One region of the Pseudomonas sp. SA195 genome, then DNA from elsewhere that is predicted to be linked to it. Evidence: predicted binding sites of a transcription regulator. Region 1 holds the regulator's gene; the other holds the start of a gene.
What was found. Region 1 encodes FliA, which starts transcription of late flagellar genes. Its sites were predicted from a motif close to CTAAAGTTTNNNNNNNNNNNGCCGNTAA; they were not measured.
Positions count from the first base shown of each region.

Region 2: the regulator FliA is predicted to act here: its motif matches at 2,010-2,037, upstream of M1D78_RS15895 (flagellar protein MotY).

Region 1 covers NZ_CP096392.1:2,891,381-2,895,588, reverse strand. Annotated here, with positions in the region: gene flhF (flagellar biosynthesis protein FlhF) at 1-563, shown strand, start outside; gene fleN (flagellar synthesis regulator FleN) at 652-1,482, shown strand; gene fliA (RNA polymerase sigma factor FliA) at 1,501-2,223, shown strand; gene M1D78_RS13335 (chemotaxis response regulator CheY) at 2,344-2,718, shown strand; gene M1D78_RS13330 (protein phosphatase CheZ) at 2,739-3,533, shown strand; gene M1D78_RS13325 (chemotaxis protein CheA) at 3,546-4,208, shown strand, end outside.
Region 2 covers NZ_CP096392.1:3,416,442-3,420,649, forward strand. Annotated here, with positions in the region: gene M1D78_RS15890 (argininosuccinate synthase) at 1-997, opposite strand, end outside; gene M1D78_RS15895 (flagellar protein MotY) at 1,081-1,974, opposite strand; gene pyrC (dihydroorotase) at 2,161-3,204, shown strand; gene rnt (ribonuclease T) at 3,201-3,875, shown strand; gene thrC (threonine synthase) at 3,939-4,208, opposite strand, start outside.

The DNA.
Region 1 (4,208 bases):
CCCTGGCGAGCATGGACAACTACCGTATCGGCGCGCAGGAGCAGCTCAAGACCTTGGGTCGTATCCTCAACGTGCCGGTGATCCAGATCGACCCGAGTCAGCCGCTGAGCAAGAGCCTGGAGCCGGTTGCACGCAAGCGATTGATTCTGCTCGACACCGCTGGCCTGCCGGCAGGCGATCCGATGATGCGCCTGCAGCTGCAGGCGCTGGCCGACCGTGGCGTACGTTCGAAGAACTATCTGGTGCTCGCGGCGACCAGCCAGAGCCAAGTCCTGAAAGCGGCGTGGCATCACTACCGGCCCTGCGGGCTGGCAGGGTGCATCCTGACTAAACTTGATGAGGCAGGTACTCTGGGCGACGTGCTCGGGCTGACCATCAGTCAGCATCTGCCGATTGCCTACCTTGCCGACGGCCCGCGGATTCCCGAGGACCTCCAGTTGCCGCGCACGCATCAACTGGTCAGCCGCGCGGTGAGCCTGCAATCCGAAGAGTCGCCCAGCGAGGAAACGATGGCCGACATGTTTTCCGGCCTGTACAACGGTTCCTCACGGAGGGCGGGATGAACAGAGCGCTGCGTGAGAGAGAAACAGTAGACGCGTTCAGGTTGAACGCATCGATGGCCTTCGGGCCCCAGCAAGATATAGGCGTTTGATGATGGGTATTCATCCCGTACAGGTTATTGCTGTGACCGGCGGCAAGGGTGGCGTCGGCAAGACCAACGTATCGGTCAACCTTTCCCTGGCGTTGGCTGATCTCGGTCGGCGTGTGGTGCTGCTCGACGCCGACCTCGGTCTGGCCAACGTTGACGTGCTGCTAGGCCTGACCGCCAAGCGCACCCTGGCGGATGTGATCGCCGGTGAATGCGATCTGCGCGACGTCATGATCCCGGGCCCTGGCGGCGTACGGATCGTGCCTGCCGCGTCGGGTACGCAAAGCATGGTGCAGCTATCACCGATGCAGCATTCCGGCCTGATCCAGGCCTTCAGCGAGATCGGCCACGACATCGACGTGCTGATCATCGACACCGCGGCCGGTATTGGCGATGGCGTGGTGAGCTTCGTTCGCGCGGCGCAGGAGGTCCTGCTCGTGGTCACCGATGAGCCCACCTCGATTACCGATGCTTACGCGCTAATCAAGTTGCTCAACCGCGACTACGGCATCAGCCGCTTCCGGGTGCTGGCGAACATGGCGCACGCGCCGCAGGAAGGACGCAATCTTTTCGCTAAGCTGACCAAGGTGACTGAACGTTTCCTTGATGTCGCCCTGCAGTACGTCGGTGCGGTTCCCTACGACGAGGCGGTACGCAAGGCCGTTCAGAAGCAACGCGCGGTCTACGAGGCCTACCCGCGAGCCAAGTGCTCGCTGGCCTTCAAGGCCATAGCGCAGAAAATCGACACCTGGCCGCTGCCGGCAAACCCGCGTGGCCACCTTGAGTTTTTTGTGGAGCGCCTGGTCAGGCCCACCGCAAACGCACACGACTGACAGCGGCGGGAATCGGTTATGTACAACACCAAAGTGGCTAAAGACTCCCAGTACCAGCTCATCGAGCAGTACGCCCCGTTGGTCAAGCGCATCGCTTACCACTTGCTGGCGCGCCTGCCAGCCAGCGTGCAGGTCGATGATCTGATGCAGGCCGGCATGATCGGCCTGCTCGAAGCCTCCAAGAAGTACGACTCCGGCAAGGGGGCAAGCTTCGAAACTTATGCCGGTATCCGCATTCGTGGCGCGATGCTTGACGAGGTTCGCAAGGGCGACTGGGCGCCACGGTCGGTGCACCGCAATTCGCGCATGGTCAGCGAGGCCATTCGCGCCATCGAAGCAAGAACGGGGCGCGACGCTAAAGATCAAGAAGTTGCGGCCGAACTTAAATTGAGTCTCGATGAGTACTACGGCATTCTGGGCGACACCCTGGGCAGCCGCCTGTTCAGCTTCGATGATCTGCTGACGGAAGGCGAGCACGGGGAGTTCGGTGAAGACGCCGCCAGCGCCCACCCGGAACCGTCTCGCGATCTTGAGGACGAGCGCTTCCAGCAGGCCCTGGCTGATGCGATTGCCAGTCTGCCCGAGCGTGAAAAGCTGGTGCTGTCGCTGTACTACGACGAAGAGTTGAATTTGAAGGAAATCGGCCAGGTGCTGGGCGTCAGCGAGTCACGGGTCAGCCAGTTGCACAGTCAGTGCGCGGCGCGCCTGCGGGCTCGTCTCGGCGAGTGGCGCGCGCGATAGGGCCGGTTCTCAGGAACGCGAATCAAGGTTGCTCTAACGAGCTTCATTCACGAAGCCCGCAACAGACCGTGAGCAGGCTCCGGGATTTCGGGATTTACGGAGGTGTACTTGGACAAGAACATGAAAATCCTCATCGTCGACGACTTTTCGACGATGAGACGGATCATCAAGAACCTCTTGCGTGATCTGGGCTTCACCAACACCGCCGAGGCGGATGATGGCACCACCGCACTGCCGATGCTCAAGAGCGGCAGCTTCGACTTTCTCGTCACCGACTGGAACATGCCCGGCATGACCGGCATCGACCTGCTGCGCGCCGTGCGTGCGGACGACCGTCTCAAGCACCTGCCGGTGCTCATGGTGACGGCCGAGGCCAAGCGTGACCAGATCATCGAGGCCGCGCAGGCCGGTGTTAACGGGTACGTGGTCAAGCCGTTCACGGCGCAGGTACTCAAAGAGAAAATCGAGAAGATCTTCGAGCGCGTCAACGGCTGAAGTAACGCCGCGAGGGCACTATGACGCAAGCAGACCAAAGCCTGGCGGAGTTCGAAACGACGCTCAAGGCTCACGCACCCCAACTTATCGAAAGTCTCCAGCAGGGCCGCTTCGACGAAGCGGCGCAGATGTTTAACGAGCTCAGTCAGGCTCGTAACCAGGGACTTTATCAAGAAGTCGGCAAACTTACCCGCGAGCTGCACAACGCCATCGTCAAGCTGGAGATGGACACCTGCGCGACCGGGGGCGATCCGTCACCGATCACTGACGCCACGGACCGTCTGTCCTATGTCGTCGAGATGACCGAGAAGGCCGCCAACCGCACCATGGACCTCGTCGAGGAATCCGCGCCGCTGGTCAACTACGTCAGTTATGAGGCGCAGAGCTTGACGGCTGATTGGCAGCGCTTCATGCGCCGCGACATGAATGCCGAACAGTTCCGCGACCTGGTCAAACGGCTAGATCAGTTTCTGCAGCGGACCATGAACGATGGCAGCCAGCTGTCGCAGAACCTCAGTGAAATCATGCTCGCCCAGGACTTCCAAGACCTGACCGGCCAGGTGATCAAGCGGGTCACGCGGCTGATCACTGAACTCGAAAGCAACCTGCTCAACCTGGTGCTGATGGCCGGTCAGGTCGACCGCGTCGCAGGCATCAAGCACGACCGCGAAGAGCTGCGCGCCGAGCAGGAACGAAAAAAACAAGAAAAAGGCCCTTCCCATGGTGAAGGTCCGCAGATGCATGCCGATATACGTGAGGATGTCGTATCCGGGCAGGACGATGTCGACGATCTGCTTTCGAGCCTGGGCTTTTAGGGGAAGTGAAATATGAGCTTCGACGCCGATGAAGAAATCCTCCAGGATTTCCTGGTTGAGGCCGGCGAGATTCTCGAACTATTGTCAGAGCAGCTGGTGGAGCTGGAGAGCAGCCCCGATGACGCAGCATTGCTCAATGCGATTTTTCGCGGTTTCCATACGGTAAAAGGTGGTGCGGGTTTCCTCCAGCTGCATGAGCTGGTCGAGTGTTGCCACATCGCCGAAAACGTCTTCGACATCCTGCGCAAGGGTGAGCGTCGCGTCGACTCGGAATTGATGGACGTTGTCCTGCAAGCGCTGGACGCCGTCAACGAAATGTTCGGCCAGGTCCGTGAGCGTACGGCCGTTACCCCGGCCACGCCCGAGCTGCTGGCAGCCCTGTCGCGCCTGGCCGAACCAGCCTCCAGCGAGCCGGCTGTCGCCGAACCGGTCACGCCGGTCGGCTCGGCCGAGCCTGAGCCCGTTCCAGCCAGTGCCGACACTGAATTCGAACAGTTCCTTGGCGCGCTGGACGAGGCGGCCGAGGCTCCGGCTGCGGCGTCAGCTGACGAGATTACCGACGAAGAGTTCGAATCGCTGCTCGACCAGCTTCACGGCAAGGGCCAGTTCGCCCCGGCTACGGGTGCCGATTCTGTGGTCGTGCCTGAACAGGCCGCCGCACAGCCGGCCGGCGAC
Region 2 (4,208 bases), 530 kb from region 1:
CGATCATCTGCTGCAGCATGCTGCGCTCCGGGCTCCACCAGTAGCCGTTATAGATCAGGCTGGCGTACTTGGGCATCAGCTCGTCTTTCAGATGGGCCACTTCACGGTCCAGCGTGATCGACTCGATGGCGCGATGTCCCTTGAGCATGATGGTGCCGCCAGGGGTTTCGTAGCAGCCGCGCGACTTCATGCCGACATAGCGGTTCTCGACGATGTCCAGGCGACCGATGCCGTTCTCGCCACCGACCTTGTTCAGGTAGGCCAGCAGCTGGGCTGGCGACATGTCCTTGCCGTCGATGGCGACGATGTCGCCCTTGCGGTACGTCAGCTCGATGTAGGTCGGGGTATCCGGTGCGGCTTCCGGCGACTTGGTCCAGCGCCACATGTCTTCTTCGTGCTCGGTCCAGGTGTCTTCCAGCACGCCACCTTCATAGGAGATGTGCAACAGGTTGGCGTCCATGGAGTAAGGGGACTTCTTCTTGCCATGACGCTCGATTGGGATGGCGTGCTTCTCCGCGTAGTCCATCAGCTTCTCGCGCGAGAGCAGGTCCCACTCGCGCCAGGGTGCGATGACCTTGACGCCCGGCTTGAGTGCATAAGCGCCCAGCTCGAAGCGCACCTGGTCGTTACCTTTGCCCGTGGCGCCATGGGAGATGGCATCGGCGCCGGTCTCGTTGGCAATCTCGATCAGGCGTTTGGCAATCAGCGGGCGGGCGATGGACGTACCCAGCAGGTACTCGCCTTCGTAGATGGTGTTGGCGCGAAACATCGGGAAGACGAAATCGCGAACGAACTCCTCGCGCAGATCGTCGATGTAGATTTCCTTGACGCCCATGGCCTGCGCCTTGGCACGGGCTGGCTCGACTTCCTCGCCCTGGCCGAGGTCAGCGGTGAAGGTCACTACTTCGCAATTATAGGTGTCTTGCAGCCACTTGAGGATCACGGAGGTGTCCAGGCCACCGGAATACGCCAGGACTACCTTCTTTACGTCGGCCATTGCCATCCACTCCCGGGATTGAAGGAAAGCGGCAATTCTACTGGTCGCGACGCCCCTTTTACAGGGGCACGGGCCCGCCGGGCTCAGGTTGCCGGCGTAGCGGCCCCGGCTGCGGCCGACACGGCCGCCGGGCCTCGCTCGAGGCGCAGGGTGACACGTCGGTTTTTGGCGCGATTGGCCTCGCTGCTGTTCGGCACAATCGGATAACGCTCGCCGTGGAAGCGCACGGTGATCTGCTCCTTCGGCACCCCTTGGGCGATCAGGTACGCCTCGACGGCCAATGCGCGCCGCCGCGAAAGGTCACGGTTGGTCAAGCGGTTGCCGCTGTTGTCCGAATGGCCATCGAGCTGGATGACGTTGACGCTCGGATCTGCCTTGAGGAACGCCAGAATGATGTCGAGCTTAGCCTGGCCCAGCGCATCCAGCTCGATATCACCGGCCGGAAAACCAATCTGCGACTGGCGAATCTGGTCGAAGTTGACCGGCAAAAGCTTCGCCGTGCAGGTGCGGAATTCTTCGTAGGCTTTGCTGAAACGGGCCGGCAGCAGGCGCACCTCGAGCGCATCAGCACCCTGCAAGGTGTGATGGCGAATGACCGGGCTGCGCCCGTCGAGCAGGCCCGTCAGCAAGCGCCCGGCCTGCAGCTGCGAGCTGTTGAACGGAATGTCCCCGCCAGCCACCGAAACCACACCGAGATTCAAATCGCTGCGCCCGGGTTGCCAGGGCGCAGCCGCCGCTAGCAGCGTCGCCGATCCGGTGCCGAACCAGCGATCGGTCGATTGCAGGCGAAAGGTTGGCTGTTCACCCGCGCGGCGCACGAACTCGCCTTTGCCGAAACCGGCAATGGCTTGGCTTAGCCGGCACTCGAATTGATCACCCTCGACCTGCCACTGCACATGCTCCAGACGAGTCTGGAAGGTGATGGCATTGGCCGATGGGGCCAGCAGGCAAGCCAAAAAAAGAGGGCGCAGGCGCACGAGAGGCTCCACGGTGGACAAAACGTTCAAGGGAGGTATCGGTGCCGGCCGCGGAAACTTGAACCTAGCGAGCACCGCGATAGAGCACGCCGACCGCCCCATGCCATGGGCCAAGCCCCCGCCGCGGCGATTTTTTTTTGCGATTCCGGTAGCATTCCCGCACGTTTCAACGCCCTGGAATCCCGCATGTCCGACCGCCTGACCCTCCTGCGCCCCGATGATTGGCACATCCACCTGCGCGACGGCGCAGCGCTGCCGCACACCGTCGCCGACGCCGCACGCCAATTTGCGCGCGCCATCATCATGCCGAACCTGGTCCCGCCGGTTCGCAATGCCACCGAAGCACAGGGCTATCGTCAGCGCATCCTGGCCGCGCGGCCAACCAGCAGCCGGTTCGAGCCGCTCATGGTGCTCTACCTCACCGATACGACCCAACCCGACGATATCCGCGAGGCCAAGGCGAGCGGCCATGTGTTCGCGGCCAAACTTTACCCGGCCGGCGCAACGACCAACTCGGCCTCCGGGGTGACGCGCATCGACAACATTTTTGCAGTACTCGAGGTCATGGCCGAGGTTGGCCTGCCGTTGTTGGTACATGGCGAAGTGACGCGCTCGGAGATTGACATTTTCGACCGCGAGAAGTGCTTCATCGACGAACAGCTGAGCCGCGTCACCGAACGCTTCCCGACGTTGAAAGTGGTGTTCGAACATATCACCACGCGTGACGCCGTCCAGTTCGTTCAGGCTGCTGCGAGCAACGTTGCCGCGACCATCACCGCGCACCATTTGCTGTACAACCGCAACCACATGCTAGTGGGCGGAATCCGCCCGCATTTTTTCTGCCTGCCGATCCTCAAGCGCAACACCCACCAAGAGGCGCTGCTGGACGCTGCCACCAGTGGTAGCCCGAAGTTTTTCCTCGGTACCGATTCGGCACCCCATGCCAAGCATGCCAAGGAAAACGCCTGCGGCTGCGCCGGTTGTTACACCGCCTTCGCTGCCATCGAACTCTACGCCGAAGCCTTTGAGCAACGTGGTGCCCTGAATCGCCTCGAGGCCTTTGCCAGTCACTACGGGCCAGACTTCTATGGCCTGCCACACAACACCGACACCATCACTCTGGTACGTGAACCCTGGAGCGTGCCAGCCAGCCTGCCCTTCGGTGACCATGACCTAGTCCCGCTGCGTGCCGGCGAAACCCTGCAGTGGCGGCTGGAGCAAAGCCAATGAGTGACGATCAGTTCGACGACGATCTGGAGCCCACCGCCTCCGGCAAACCTCGCTCGCCAATGGCGAATCGCTTTCGAGGCTTTCTGCCCGTCGTGGTCGACGTTGAGTGCGGCGGCTTCAACTGCGCGACGGACGCGCTCCTGGAAATCGCCGCAGTCACCATCGGCATGGACGAGCAAGGCCTGCTCTATCCGCAGGACACGCTGTTCTTTCGCGTCGAGCCCTTCGCTGGCGCCAACATCGAACCGGCCGCACTGGAGTTCACCGGCATCAAGCTGGATCACCCACTGCGCATGGCCGTCCCCGAATCGCAAGCGATGAATGAGATCATTCGTAGCGTGCGCAAGGCGGTGAAATCAGCCGGCTGCAAGCGTGCCATCCTTGTCGGGCATAACAGCAGCTTCGATCTCGGCTTCCTCAACGCGGCCATCGCCCGCTGTGACATCAAGCGCAACCCCTTCCACCCGTTTTCGAGCTTCGACACCGCAACGTTGGCCGGCCTCGCCTATGGCCAGACCGTGCTTGCGAAAGCCTGCCAGGCTGCCGGTATCGATTTCGACGGACGCGAAGCCCACTCAGCCCGATACGACACAGAGAAGACTGCCGAACTCTTCTGCGGAATCGTCAACCGCTGGAAGGAAATGGGTGGCTGGGAAGAATTCGACGAGTAGTGGTGTCGCCCGTAAATGAAAAGGCCAGTCAGATGACTGGCCTTTTTCATGTCTACCGTTCGCTTACAGCGGCTTGCCGCGATTGCCGTGCTCGCCGACGAACACCTGCATGGCCTTCAGGTCGTTCTTCAATACCGTGCAACGCTCTGGGCGCTCGAACAGGTCGGACAAATGTGCCGGCAGTTCCAGCGCCTTGCCGACGCCAGCCTTCTCGACCGCGTCTGGAAACTTTACCGGATGCGCCGTAGCCAGCGTGACCATCGGCGTGGACAGGCTTCGACGGCACTCGCGGGCAGCATGAACGCCGATGGCTGTGTGCGGGTCCAGCAGCTC